Linked DNA regions of Thiorhodovibrio frisius. The protein of the gene in region 3 interacts with the protein of the main gene of each other region in a pairwise test. Links are inferred from orthologs where the notes say so. Each region holds a gene or a part of one and is shown on either strand. Other genes may lie near its edges. The genes, in order: Thiofri_RS01765, Thiofri_RS04295 and ftsZ.

Region 1 (4,645 bases), 4.4 Mb from region 3 along the record:
CAGGCTGATCTCCTTGAGTTGCGCGCCCTGCTGGCGCAACAGCTTGATGGCGTCCTCGACTGCTGCGGCGATGCGCGTGTCGAGTTCCGGGTTCATGAACTCCTTGGGCAGGCCGATGCGCAGTCCTTGCAGGGGGGCATTGAGATCGGCCTGGTAGTCAGGCACCGGCTCATCGGCGCTGGTTGAGTCATAGGGGTCGAACCCGGCCATGGCCCGCAGGATAAGCGCGGCATCGGCGGCGTTGCGCGCCAGCACGCCAGCCTGATCCAGACTGGAGGCGAAAGCGATCATACCCCAGCGCGAGCAACGCCCGTAGGTGGGCTTGATGCCGGTCAGGCCGCAGAAGGCCGCTGGCTGGCGAATGGAGCCGCCGGTGTCGGTACCAGTGGCCGCCATGCACAGGCCAGCTGCCACTGCAGCCGCCGAGCCGCCGGAGGAGCCGCCGGGCACGCGGGTCGGGTCCCAAGGGTTTTTCACCGGACCGTACCAACTGGTTTCGTTAGACGAGCCCATGGCGAACTCGTCCATGTTGGTTTTGCCAAGGCTGATCGCGCCGGCGTCTTGCAGTCGGTTGACAACAGTTGCGTTGTAAGGGGCGATGAAATCGTTCAACATGCGCGATGCGCAACTGGTGCGCACGCCCTTGGTGCAGAAGATGTCCTTATGCGCAATCGGGACACCGGTGAGTGGGCCGCCTGCGTCACGCGCCAATTGCTGATCGGCAGCATCGGCGGCGGCCAGGGCGGTTTCGGGCGTGACCGTGATAAAGCTGTTCAGCAAGGGCTCATGGCGCTCGATGCGCGCGAGAAACTCCGCAGTCAGTTCGCGGCTGGAGAACTCGCGGCGGCGCAGGCGCGCGGCCAATTCGGCAATGGGCTCGCCGAGCGTCTGGTCGATCATGGTGCTGCAGTCCTAATGCTGGCGGTCAAAAAACTGGGCTGAGGGGCTGGGTCAATCGGAGCCGGAACGGATGTTCCGCTGGACAATGGTCTGGGCGGAGGGGCTGGGCAGAGAGTTTGGCGAGGCAGGTCCCCGCCCTGCCCCGGAGTCGCAGACATGTCTACTCGATGACCCGGGGTACCAGATAAAAGCCATCTTTAGTCATGGGCGCGATACTCTGGAAGAGTTCGCGCCTGTCCGGCTCGGTGGCATCATCCGGGCGCAGACGCTGAGTGAGTTCGAGTGGGTGTGCGAGTGGCTCGATCGCGCTGGTGTCGCAGGCGTTCATGTCCGCGACCATGGCGAAGATGTCGGTCAACTCGCTGGCATATTGATCGAGTTCGCTGGCATCGGCGGCGAGTTTGGCAAGATTGGCGATTTGCGCGACGTCGGATGATTGCATGGTTCCTGGACCCGGATCAGGTGCGATCCTGAAAAGCAGGATGCGCGGCGGAGTCGAAACAGCGCGCGGCAAGGCGCGTTTGGGATTAAGCTTGGCAAAAGTCCTGCCTGCGGCAGCGAGTGGCAAGCTACCACAAGAAGGCTCGCCTTGGAATTGGCCCGAAAAAGCGCCTGGCGATTTTGCTCGGGATTTTGCGCATTTGCTGCTGTGCGCAGTCGGATTGCCCGGCATGTTGGCGCGGAAATCGCTGAACTTGCCAAGCTGTTACCACTGGGTGTCTTGCCGAGGAGGCCCGAGATTGCTAGATTAGGCACCTAATCTGGCGTGCGGCAGTCCGCGCGGAACCGTCAAACAACCGCTTCATATTCCGGGGTGGCCGGGACTATGAGCGTTACCGTCAAACAACCGCTTCATATTCCGGGGTGGCCGGGACTATGAGCGTTACCGTCAAACAACCGCTTCATATTCGGGGTCGCCGGGACTATGAGCGTTAGGAAGAAAATCGATGCTTTTTAGACGCATTCGGGGCATGTTCTCCAATGATCTGTCGATCGACCTGGGCACCGCGAATACGCTCATTTATGTGCGTGGCAAAGGTGTGGTGCTCAATGAACCTTCGGTGGTTGCTATTCGACAGGACCATGACGGGGGACGAAAAACCGTGGCCGCCGTCGGCGAAGAAGCCAAGGCCATGCTCGGGCGCACGCCGCAAAATATCACCGCTATCCGCCCGATGAAAGATGGGGTGATTGCCGACTTCACCGTCACCGAGAAGATGCTCCAGTACTTTATCCACAAGGTACATGAGAGCCGGATCATTCGTCCGAGTCCGCGAGTTTTGGTGTGTGTTCCCTGCGGTTCGACCCAGGTTGAGCGGCGCGCTATCAAAGAGTCTGCTGCGGGTGCCGGGGCACGCGAAGTTTTTCTGGTTGAAGAACCCATGGCGGCGGCTATTGGTGCCGGCCTGCCAGTCGGGGAAGCACGCGGTTCCATGGTGCTCGACATTGGTGGCGGCACCTCGGAGGTCGGCATCATCTCACTCAATGGTATTGTTTATTCTCAGTCGGCGCGTATCGGTGGCGACACCTTCGATGAATCCATCATTAACTACGTGCGACGTAATTACGGGACGTTTATTGGTGAGGCGACCGCCGAGCGGATCAAGCACACCATTGGCTCGGCCTTCCCCGGCAGCGAAGTGCGCGAGGTCGAAGTCAAAGGCCGCAATCTGGCCGAGGGCATGCCCCGCAGTTTTACGCTGAACAGCAACGAGATTCTCGAGGCCCTGCAGGAGCCGCTTTCGGGTATTGTCAGCGCAGTTAAAATTGCGTTGGAGCAAACTCCACCCGAACTTGGCTCCGATGTTGCCGAGCGGGGCATCGTGGTCACCGGCGGTGGCGCGCTGCTGCGCGATTTCGACCGGCTGCTCGCCGAGGAAACCGGCCTGCCCGTGATTATCGCCGATGATCCACTGACCTGTGTGGCACGCGGGGGTGGCATGGCGCTCGATATGATCGACCAAAGGGGTGTTGACTTTTTCGTGGGCGAGTAGGTCGGTGGCGCATTGATCGGAATTCACACCCGCGCTAACCCTCTGATTTCGGTCGATTGATCCAGATCGGGCAATCTTCTGCAAACTTGGCATGAAGCCTCTGTTCAACCATGGACCCTCTGCTGCCGTGCGCATGGTGATTGCGCTGGCGCTGGCGTTCGCCCTCATTATTGCCGATCTGCATTATCGCCAGCTCGATGTCCTGCGCTCCAGCTTGGCCGTCACCGTCTATCCGCTGCATTTTCTTGCTGCCTTGCCAGCGCGCATCGCGCGCGATGTGGAAAACCAGGTGGTAAGCAACATGGAGTTGCGAGCCGAGAACGACCGCCTGCATCGGGAGAACCTGTCCCTGCGCGCGCGGTTGCAGCGGTTCGCGTCCCTTGAATCGGAGAACGAACGGCTGCGTAATCTGCTCGGCTCGGCGTTCAAGGTGGGCGAACGGGTGCTGATTGCCGAACTGCTGGAGGTGGACCTGGACCCTTACCGCCAGCAGGTATTGGTCGACAAAGGCGCGCTGTCCGGGGTCTTTGTTGGCCAGCCGGTACTGGATGCCAATGCGGTCATGGGGCAGGTGGTGCGCACCAACCCTCTGACTTCCACGGTGCTGCTGATTACCGATGCCCGCCACTCGCTGCCGGTTAAAATCAACCGCAACGGGCTGAGGTCGATTGCTATCGGGTCTGGACTGGTGGATCAGCTCAACCTGCTGCACGTGCCCAAAAAGGCCGACGTGCGGGTGGGCGATCTGCTGGTAACATCCGGACTTGGTGGCACCTACCCCCCTGGGTATCCTGTCGCGCGGGTGACCGAGGTGCGCATCGAGCCCGGCAAGCGGTTTGCCACCGTGAGCGCGGAACCCACGGCGCGACTTGATCGTAGCCATGAGGTTCTGCTGGTCTGGTCATTGCCGAAACTGATGGAAAGCGGGGCTATGACCAAAACAGATGGCGAGCATGCTGCCGCGATCAACTCGAATCTGGAGCCCTGAGCCATGCTGGCTGGCCGAACCCCGTGGGTGATTGTGCTGACCCTTGGCGCGGCCGGGTTTCTGAGCATTGTGCACATGCCCGACTGGGCCGTTGATTATCGCCCGCAGTGGACGGCGATGACGGTGATATTCTGGATCACCACCTTGCCTGATCGGGTCGGTGTCTTCTGGGCCTTTTTTGCCGGCCTGATGATGGACGTTGTGACCGGGTCTCTCTTGGGCCAGCACGCACTGAGCTTCTCGGTTATGGGGTATCTCACCGTTGAACTCGAGCAGCGCATCGCGCTTTTTCGCGCCTGGCAACAGGCAGTGTCGATCTGGCTGATTCTGACCGTGGAGCGCCTGCTATCGCTCTGGGTGCTGAGTGCCACCAACCAGCCAACACCCTCTCTGTCCTACTGGACCACCACCTTTGTCAGCATGCTGCTGTGGCCCTGGTTTGCCGCCGCGCTGCGAGGTCTTGTTCGGCGTCTGGATCTGGCTTAGCCTGAGCGCATGGTCGATTCATCGTTCAATAAGCCACGCAGTGGTGCGCGCATTTTCACCGGCCGCATCATTCTGGCCGGCGTACTGGTGGTAGTCTGCCTTGCCACCGTCGTGGCGCGGCTGGTGTATTTGCAGGTTTACAACAACGACCATTTCCGCACGCTGTCCGAGGATAATCGCGTTCGAGTGGAACCTTTGCCGCCGATGCGCGGGCTGATCTACGACCGAAATGGGGTGCTGCTTGCCGATAATGTCCCGTCCTACTCGCTGCAGATCA
Region 2 (4,719 bases), 3.8 Mb from region 3 along the record:
GGGCTCGAGTTCGGGCTCGGTATCCAGCGCTTCGGCAGCCGCGTCAGCTGAGGCTTCATCCAGCGGTCTGCCTTCTGGGTTGAGAGCTGCCTCCGGATCGACATCGGCCGGCGGACGCGGCAGAACGGGCCGCGCGACCCTGGGCGTCGGAGAAATTACCCCAGTGTCATCGGCGTCCGGCGCGGAGAGCAGATTGGCAAAGAAGTCGCTGCCGCCCAGTTGCGTCCACCCGAACCATCCCGCGCCACCGAGCACCAGCGCCAACAGCAAACCGATCAGTGGGGCCAGCGGGATGGCAAAGGAACGGCTGTTATCTGCTCGCGCCCGTGCGACAGGCATGGTGGGATGACTATCGGCTGGCTGCACGCGCCGATATTGATCGAGCAGCGGGGCCGGATCCAGCCCGAGTGTGCGCGCATAGGCGCGCAGATAGCCGATCACGAAAACTTCGCTCGGCAATCCCTCGTAGTGGTCGTCCTCCAGCGCGGTGATGGTGCTGACAGACAAATGCAACTCGGCCGCGATCTGCGCCAAGGTAATATTGGCCGTCTCCCGTGCCACTCTGAGCTGCCGTCCAACGCTGTCGTGAAGTGGATCGACCGTATCGGTGTGAAGCGCGGGCGTCGGTTCGTCAATGCTGTGCATGGGTTCAGGCCGGTGGCGGATATTGGATGGCATAGTCTAGGGGGCGAGCTCCATGATCTCGGTTGCATCCGGGAAGCGCTGACGCAGGGAGGTTTCAAGTTTCTTGGCCGCAGCGGTGTTGCCCAGCGCGCGCTCGATGCGCACCGCAAGCAACAAGGCCTGGGGCGTGGCCGCATTTCCGGCTGCGACATAACGTGCCATATAGCCGCGCGCGCCCTGGGCATCGCCATTCGCGAGGTTCTGGCCGGCCATGTTGAGCAGCGCCGGACCGAATCTTGGATTCTTCTCCAGTGCCTGGCGCCAATAACGCTCCGCCTTAACTGTATCGCCAGCACGCCGTGCGCAGTCTGCGGCATTCGCCAGGGCCACCTCCGGGTTGGCGTAGAGCGGGTTGTCGAGCGCCTTCTGAAACTGTTCATCCGCTTCCCGATAACGCGCTTGCTTGCACAGTATCACGCCCCAGGCATTGCGATAGTCAGGATTTTTCGCATCGATCTCGACGGCTTTTTGGAATTGCTTCTCGGCGTCCGCATGCTCGCCAATGCGCTGATAAACAATCGCCAGCATGTAGCGCGCGCGCGCGCTGCCACGATCTTCTCGCACCGCTTGCTTGGCGCGGGTCAAGGCGGCATCAATCTGACCGCGTTGCAGATAGGCGGAAGCCATGTTGACGTAGAGATCAGCCGGGCTTTCCGGCGCAGTGCCAAGCTCGACCTGGAGATCGTGATCGTCGAGGTCGTCCTTGTCACCGCTCGGCAGCAGGGTCGTGCAACCCGAGCCAAACAGGGCAACCGCCAGCGCAGTGGGCAGCAGGAATCTGAATTGATGTCCGGCTTGATCAGTCGGCAGCGGTCCGGTCAAAGCCATTCTCCGGTGAATGAGCGCGAGTTCGGTCATGCTGCTGGCCTCGCGAGGTCCAGCTCGACCCGCTGCGGCGCCCCGCGCCGGCGGTTTTCGACCCGGCCAACGAGCTGACCGCAAGCGGCGGCAATGCCGTCGCCACGCGTTTTGCGGGTGGTGGTGACCAGACCAGCGCCGATCAGGCGCAGGCGAAAGGCATCGACCCGCTCGGGCGGACTGGTCGCAAAGCCGCTGCCGGCAAATGGATTGAACGGGATGAGGTTGACCTTAGAAGGCACGCCCTCGAGCAGACGAATCAGCGCTTTGGCATGCGCTAGGCTGTCGTTGACGCCATCGAGCATGACATACTCCCAGGTGATGCGTCGCCGCTTGTCGGAACCGGCGTAAGCTTTGCAGGCAGGGATCAGTTCCTCGAGCGGATATTTGCGATTGATCGGCACCAGTTCATCGCGCAACGCATTGTCCGGCGCATGCAGCGAAACCGCCAGCGAGACATCGGCAACCTCTTTGAGCCGGTAGATATTGGGCACCAGCCCGGAGGTGGACAGGGTCACCCGGGTCTTGGCCAGCATATAGGCCAGATCATGTTGCATCACCGCCATGGCCTGCACCACGGCGTCGAAATTAGCCAGCGGCTCGCCCATGCCCATCAGCACCACATTGGTTGGGGCAAGACCAGTGCGACGAGTCGCGGCCCACACCTGACCGATGATCTCACCTGGCGTCAGGTTGCGGCTGAAGCCCTCACGCGCGGTGGCGCAAAAACGGCAGTCAAGCGCGCAACCAACCTGAGATGACACACATAGGGTACGTCTTTTCCCCTCCGGGATGAAGACCGTCTCGACCCGCTGCCCATCGCCCAGCTCGAGTATCCATTTCACTGTGCCATCGGGCGCCGGTTGCTCCAGCGCGATCCGGGGCAGTTCGCAGGGGCACCGCAACGCCAGGGACTGACGCATGGCCGCCGGCAGGTCGGTCATGAGATCAAAATCCAGCACGCCATGCTTGTGCACCCATTTGAACAGATTGCGACCATGAAAGGCCTTGCCGCCATGCGCAATGGCGAGCTGCTCGCAACCCTTGAGGTCCAGCTCGAGCGGATTGACAGATTCTTCTGCGTTCAGCAATGGCGTGTTCATTAATGGTCGATTCAGGATGGCCGATAATCCGCTCAGCGGGTGCGCACGCAGACCCCCTCAGGGAAGAAAAAGGCAATCTCGGTCGCCGCCGTGTCAGGTGCATCCGAGCCATGCACGGCATTTTCGGTAAAGGAGTCGGCAAAGTCCGCACGAATGGTGCCGGGTGCAGCTTGGGCGGGGTTGGTGGCACCCATAATCTCGCGGTTAAGCGCGATGGCGTCTTCGCCCTCAAGCGCCATGGCAAGCACCGGACCCGAGGTCATGAAGCCGACCAGCTCGTCGAAAAACGGCTTGCCCTGATGCACCGCATAAAACGCAGCGGCCTGTTCGCGGGACATGTGCAGCATGCGAGCGGCGAGAATGCGCAACCCGGCTTTCTCGAAACGGTCACAAATAGCGCCAATGGCATTCTTGGCAACCGCGTTGGGTTTAATGATGGACAGGGTTTGTTGGACGCTCATGCTGACTCCTTTTGGGCTTGCGCCCGATAAAAAACGAAACTAGGTGCTGGATCGGCGGTGATCGGCAAACTGCGCCAACAGCTGGGCTCGCCTTTCAGGTCGGCCGCCATGATCCAACGACAGCGCACAAGTCTAATCGGGAAAGCGCCCGAAAATCCATCCGTCAAGCGCAAAATATACCAAGCGGACATGGATTTTCGACTTGTCTCGGACCGGGCAGCGGTCACTGGGGATGCAGTAAACCCTGCCCATGGGGCTTCAGGCTGGGGGTTTCACGGCAGCATCCTGCCGCAGAGCCCCCGTGACCACCACTCACCCCAAAATACGCCCCAATTCCATGTCGATTGGGTATAACATTCGCCACCCTGACACGGGCGCCCCGATTCGCGACAACTGGCAGATTTTGGGCCGATTTTGGGCGGATTTTCGGGCTCATCTTCATGAGGCATTACAACCTGGGGGAGCCTGCCTTGGCTGATTATGACCTTTTCAACGGCGATGCGGATGGTCTTTGCGCGCTGCAACAACTGCGCCTGAGCGAGCCACGCGACAGCACCCTGATCACCGGCGTCAAGCGCGACATCGCGCTGCTGAGCCGCGTCGCGCCGGCAGCGGGCGACCGGCTGACAGTGCTTGACATCTCGCTCGATAAAAACCGGGCTGACCTCAGGCGCGTGCTTGAGGCCGGCGCGAGCGTGCGCTGGTTCGACCACCATTATGCGGGCGAAATTCCCAGCCACGACCGATTCGAGGCCCATATCGACCCCCGCCCGGATCAAGGCACCAGCCTGCTGGTGAATCATGCACTCGGCGGGCGATTCTTGGAATGGGCGCTGGTTGGAACCTTTGGCGATAATTTCGACACTAGGGCGCGCGCACTGGCGAGCGAGGTCGATCTGTCCGCACGCGACACCGAGGCGCTGCGTGAGCTTGGCATTCTGCTCAACTACAACGGCTATGGCGCACAGGTCAGCGACCTGCATTTTCCGCCCGACGCGCTCTTTCGACGCCTAGAGCCCTATCACGACCCGCGCGAGTTCATCGCCGCCGATGAGGCGTTCGGCCAACTGCGCGCCGGCTATGCACAAGATATGGCGCTCGCGCAAGCCCTGGCGCCTGAGCTCGCATCCCCAACCCACTGCCTACTGCGGCTGCCGTCCGAGCCCTGGGCGCGGCGCGTCAGCGGCGTGCTCGGCAACGCACTGGCTCAACAGGCACCAGGGCGCGCGCATGCGCTGCTGACAGTGCTCGACCAGGGCGGCTATCTGGTCAGCGTGCGCGCCCCACTCGAGCGCCCCGATGGCGCCGACGCACTCTGCCGCCAGTTCGCTACCGGCGGCGGGCGCAAGGCCGCTGCCGGCATTAACGCGCTGCCGGAATCTGACTACGACCGATTCGTATCAGCTTTCCATGCCGCTTTCACCTGATCGCGGCTATTAGCCTCTGCAATCCGCCCTCATCGCCCCAAGACGCGGCACTCCAAGGTCGTGACAGTGAGGGGATGCGACCTCTCGCACAGGAAAAAACTTGAAAAAGCGCTCCACTGTATTAGAATATACTTATAGACTAACTTAACGGCTCAACGCTTTTTAGGAGCGCGATCATGATCGATT
Region 3 (4,663 bases):
CACCAAGACCCTGGCTGGCCCCGAGCGGGCAACCGCACTGGCCGTTTTGCTGCGGGAACTCGATGAGCGCGACAAACTGCTTCGCACCGTCAAGCCGCTGCTTCCAGACCACGTCCGCAGCCATTGTTCCCAAGCACAGATCGACGGCGACTGTCTGCGGCTTTTCGCCGACTCACCCGTCTGGGCAGCAAAGCTGCGACTCTGCACTCAGGAGATTCTACGCGCCCTGAGAAAACGAGGACTCGCACTCAAACAATGCCAAATCCGCGTGTGCCCTCCGCTGGTCGCTGCCCCGGCCTCGCGCCACGGCATTGACAGCGACCACCCCCAGCACACGCATCTCTCTGCGGCAGCGGCATCCCATCTGAAACAGGCAGCCCTTGGTGTGCAGGATCCGTGCATTGCCGCCTGCTTCGAGCGAATCGCCCGACATCATCAATCCGACGCCAAGGCACCCGACACTAGACAACCCGATGTCAGGAAACCCAATACGGTCAAACCCGGCACGACAAGCTAGCCGATTCAGCTCAGCCCGCTATTTAATCAGCAAGAGCAATTTCAAGCAACAGCAACAGGCTGTCCATAGCTGATTGGCGCCTTTTTGGGGTCCTCAAATGTGACTTCTTCCCAGGCTCCCTCGTTGGCGAGAAGCGCACGCAACAACTGATTGTTGAGGGCATGGCCGGACTTGTAGCCTTGGAACGCACCGATCAGAGAGTAACCAAGCAGGTAGAGGTCGCCAATCGCATCAAGAATTTTGTGTTTGACAAACTCGTTGTGGTACCTGAGCCCTTCTTCATTGAGAACCCGGTAATCATCAACCACGACAGCGTTGTCCATCGTACCGCCAAGCGCCAGATTCTGTTGGCGTAGCGCCTCAATGTCGCGCAGAAAACCGAAAGTGCGCGCACGACTGATCTCCTTGACAAAGGAGGTGGTTGAGAAATTGATGCTGGCCGACTGCTCGCGCGATGCGAAGGCCGGATGATCAAAGTCGATCGCGAAGGACACCTTGAAGCCGTCGAAGGGATCAAACTGGGCGAATTTATCGCCATCTTCGACCCGGATGCGGCGCTTGATGCGGATAAAACGCTTCGGGCGCGATTGCTCCTCGATGCCTGCGGATTGAATCAGAAACACGAAGGGTGCGGCACTACCATCCATGATGGGCACTTCTGGCGCGCTGACACGAACATAGGCATTGTCGATACCAAGACCAGCGAAAGCCGAGAGCAGGTGCTCAACGGTGGCGATGCGCACGCCATCCTGCACTAGAGTCGTGGACAGGAGGGTATCGCCCACATTGGCGGGGCTAGCCTTGATTTCGGCCGGCGACGGAAGATCATCGCGGCAGAATACAATTCCGGTATCGGGCGCCGCAGGCGACAGCGTGAGATACACTTTCTCGCCGGTATGCAATCCGACGCCAGTGGCGCGGATCACGTTTTTTAGAGTTCGCTGCCGGATCATTGTAAGGCTCTCCGTTGGCTGCGACAGTCCCTGCGGCGTCGCCAGTTGATTGCTCCTGCTCGGATTGGCCCTGGATGGCCCTGATTGGCCTTGATTGCTCATGGCCCCGACCACCCCGGCAAAAGAAACGGCTGTTTCCCGGAGGAGCGGACTGGCGCGTTGATGATTCCGCGCGCATGCAAGCCGCACCGGCCCTGTCTTAGTTTGATCGGCATATTAGGGTTTTCCCGAAGGTTAATCAAGCGCTGTGAGCCCGCTTTTTGCGAAAAAGCCGTTTATCCCTGCTCGAACATCCAGGCGCGGCTCTGAATGCAGAAATCTTTAAGCTGCAAAAACAATTATTTAGCATCTAAACTTCCGCATCAAAACGTCAACCCATCAAAATTCGCGCTCCAAGTGGCGCGGCGCACCAGGCAACCAACCTGCACTGGCACATCGCCCACTTGTTTGCCCCTCCATTGCCGCTAATCCGCCTGCCGGCGCAGGAAGGCGGGAATGTCGAGATAGTCCAGATCAGCTGCGGAGGAGCCTCCCTCGCTGGCCGCTGCATTGGCCGCTGCGCGCTTGTTGCGGATGTAAGCTGGCTGATCCATATCGCGATAATCCGGCGCCGCAGCGCGCTCGGGCTCACTGGAGACCAAACGCATTTTTGGCTGTTCAGCCTTGGCCGCAGCACGCGCACCAAGCCCGGTCGCGACCACGGTCACGCGCATTTCCTTGTCCATGCTGGTATCAATAACTGTGCCCACAACCACGGTGGCATCGTCATCGGCGAAATCCCGCACGGTGTCGCCGACCTCAGTGAACTCACCAATGGTCAGGGAACTCCCGGCGGTAATGTTGACCAGAATGCCGCGCGCCCCGGACAGGTCAATGTCTTCGAGCAGTGGACTATTAATGGCAGCTTCGGCAGCCTCGCGCGCGCGCTCATCACCGCTCGCGGCGCCCGTGCCCATCATGGCCACACCCATTTCCGACATCACTGTCTTGACATCGGCGAAGTCGACGTTGATCAGCCCGGGACGGGTGATCAACTCGGCGATACCCTGGGTGGCGTTTCGCAGCACGTCGTTGGCGGCGCTGAAGGCATCAAGCAAGCTCATGTCTTTGCCGAGTACGGCTAGGAGCTTCTCGTTCGGGATGGTAATCAGGGAGTCAACCGACTTGGCCAGTTCCTCAATGCCCGCGTCCGCCACCTTGCGCCTTTTGACACCCTCGAATGGGAAGGGCTTGGTCACCACGGCCACGGTCAGAATACCAAGCTCGCGCGCGATCTGCGCCACGATGGGCGCAGCGCCAGTGCCTGTACCACCGCCCATGCCGGCGGTGATGAACACCATATCGGCTCCTTCGAGTGCGTCCTTGACGCGTTCACGATCTTCCTCGGCAGCAGTGCGACCGACCTGCGGATCAGCACCAGCTCCTAGACCCTTGGTAATTTCGGTACCAAGTTGCAAAATGGTTTTCACATTGGAATTCTCGAGTGCCTGCGCATCGGTGTTGGCGCAGATAAACTCGACTCCTTCGATATCCGAAGCCACCATGTGATTCACAGCATTCCCGCCGCCGCCGCCAATGCCGATCACACGGATCACCGCGGTCTGGGTCTGAGCGTCTAACAATTCAAAAGTCATCGCAGTTCTCCTGATTTCTTGTCGTTAAATGAGGTATGGATCTTGTCTTGCCCTGAAGCGACCACCGCATAGCATTCCGTGCTAAAGATCACCGCTCAGCCAAGAGCGGAATTTGTGCCAGGCACCACCGAGCCCCCGAGTGTCGCGATACTCGGGATGTGCCTCAAATCGATGTTGCTTGGCGTAAATCAGCAGCCCCACGCCGCTAGCGTAGACAGGATCGCGCATGCGATCCTCAAGCCCGGTGAAATACTGGGGCACGCCGATGCGCACCGGCATGCGGAACACATCCTCGGCCAGCTCCACCAGACCTTGCATCTTGGCGCTACCGCCGGTCAGGACCACACCGCCGGGGACCAGATCCTCGAAGCCGCTGCGGCGCAGTTCGCCCTGCAACAGGCCAAGCAACTCTTCGTAACGCGGCTCGACCACATTGGCTAGGGTGTGATGCGAGAGCTGGCGCGCGGGCCGGTCGCCAATACTCGGCACCTCAATATTGTCGCCGTCGGCGCTCTCGCCCTGAGCACAACCGTGATTGATCTTGATGGATTCGGCGTGATGAATGGGCGTGCGCAGCGCCACCGCGATGTCGTTGGTTACCTGATCGCCGGCTATGGGCACCACGGCTGTGTGGCGAATGGCGCCATCAGTAAATACGGCCATGTCGGTGGTGCCGCCACCCATGTCGATCAGGCAAACGCCGAGTTCTTTTTCATCTTCGGTGAGCACCGAGTAACTCGAACTGAGCTGATCAAGCACCAGATCATCGACTTCCAATCCGCAGCGACGAATGCACTTGACGATATTCTGCGCGGCACTGACCGCACCAGTGATGATGTGCACTCGCGCTTCCAGGCGCACACCGCACATCCCCACGGGCTCGCGGATACCTTCCTGATTGTCGATGATGAATTCCTGCGGCAGGATGTGGAGGATTTTCTGATCCGCTGGAATGGGCACGGCGCGGGCGGCGTCTATGACCCGGTCGATATCGCCCTGACCGACTTCATGCTCCTTGATGGCCGTGACTCCATCGGAATTGCGGCTACCGACATGGCTGCCAGAGATCCCGGCATGCACCGAATGAATCTCGCACCCGGCCATGAGTTCGGCCTCTTCGACCGCGCGTTGAATCGACTGCACCGTGGACTCGATATCCACCACCACGCCTTTCTTCAGGCCGCGTGACGGATGCAATCCAAGCCCGACAATCTCGATACTGTCATCGGCTTTAATCTCACCAACCAGGGCTGCCACCTTCGAGGTGCCAATGTCGAGGCCGACTACCAAATTCTCTCTGCGTCTAGACATGATCATGTGCTCTATCGCTGTTCGTTGACTGCTGCCATACGTTTTCCCTGGGCCTGGAAATCGCTCTCCTTGTCGGTGCGCCAACGCACCGCGAGGCCATTGCTATAGCGCAGATCAATGCGCTCTGGTACCGCCACCGCCTCGATGCGTGGAAACGCCGTCAACAACCGGGCAAGGCGCTGATCGAGTTGCTCGGTGCCGAAATGCAACACCGGCCCACCCAACAACTCCAGGGTCCAGTCGCCACG

The links.
Region 1: the proteins of ftsZ (region 3) and Thiofri_RS01765 interact in binary tests that used the Escherichia coli proteins (3 or more experiments, as listed by UniProt). The link is inferred for Thiorhodovibrio frisius from one-to-one orthologs.
Region 2: the proteins of ftsZ (region 3) and Thiofri_RS04295 interact in binary tests that used the Escherichia coli proteins (3 or more experiments, as listed by UniProt). The link is inferred for Thiorhodovibrio frisius from one-to-one orthologs.

Annotation. Positions count from the first base shown.
Region 1 is NZ_CP121471.1:320,384-325,028, reverse strand. The notes cover bases 1,033-3,870. They hold Thiofri_RS01765 (rod shape-determining protein), read left to right. Parts: upstream 1,033-1,847; coding sequence 1,848-2,894; downstream 2,895-3,870. Other genes in these bases: mreC (rod shape-determining protein MreC), read left to right, coding at 2,986-3,870; gatC (Asp-tRNA(Asn)/Glu-tRNA(Gln) amidotransferase subunit GatC), read right to left, coding at 1,061-1,342. Outside these bases: Asp-tRNA(Asn)/Glu-tRNA(Gln) amidotransferase subunit GatA, read right to left, coding at 1-900; more of mreC, read left to right, coding at 3,871-3,882; rod shape-determining protein MreD, read left to right, coding at 3,886-4,368; mrdA (penicillin-binding protein 2), read left to right, coding at 4,378-4,645. UniProt on the Escherichia coli protein: Forms membrane-associated dynamic filaments that are essential for cell shape determination. Acts by regulating cell wall synthesis and cell elongation, and thus cell shape.
Region 2 is NZ_CP121471.1:865,609-870,327, reverse strand. What follows is about bases 593-3,504. They hold Thiofri_RS04295 (bifunctional tRNA (adenosine(37)-C2)-methyltransferase TrmG/ribosomal RNA large subunit methyltransferase RlmN), read right to left. Parts: upstream 2,646-3,504; coding sequence 1,539-2,645; downstream 593-1,538. Other genes in these bases: ndk (nucleoside-diphosphate kinase), read right to left, coding at 2,678-3,106; pilW (type IV pilus biogenesis/stability protein PilW), read right to left, coding at 682-1,506; Thiofri_RS04305 (helix-turn-helix domain-containing protein), read right to left, coding at 593-645. In the rest of the region: more of Thiofri_RS04305, read right to left, coding at 1-592; Thiofri_RS04285 (hypothetical protein), read left to right, coding at 3,577-4,533; Thiofri_RS04280 (hypothetical protein), read left to right, coding at 4,710-4,719.
Region 3 is NZ_CP121471.1:4,683,625-4,688,287, forward strand. What follows is about bases 1,020-3,875. They hold ftsZ (cell division protein FtsZ), read right to left. Parts: upstream 3,105-3,875; coding sequence 1,935-3,104; downstream 1,020-1,934. Other genes in these bases: lpxC (UDP-3-O-acyl-N-acetylglucosamine deacetylase), read right to left, coding at 1,020-1,470; ftsA (cell division protein FtsA), read right to left, coding at 3,186-3,875. Also shown: Thiofri_RS21365 (DciA family protein), read left to right, coding at 1-517; more of lpxC, read right to left, coding at 559-1,019; more of ftsA, read right to left, coding at 3,876-4,415; Thiofri_RS21385 (cell division protein FtsQ/DivIB), read right to left, coding at 4,427-4,663. UniProt on the Escherichia coli protein: Essential cell division protein that forms a contractile ring structure (Z ring) at the future cell division site. The regulation of the ring assembly controls the timing and the location of cell division.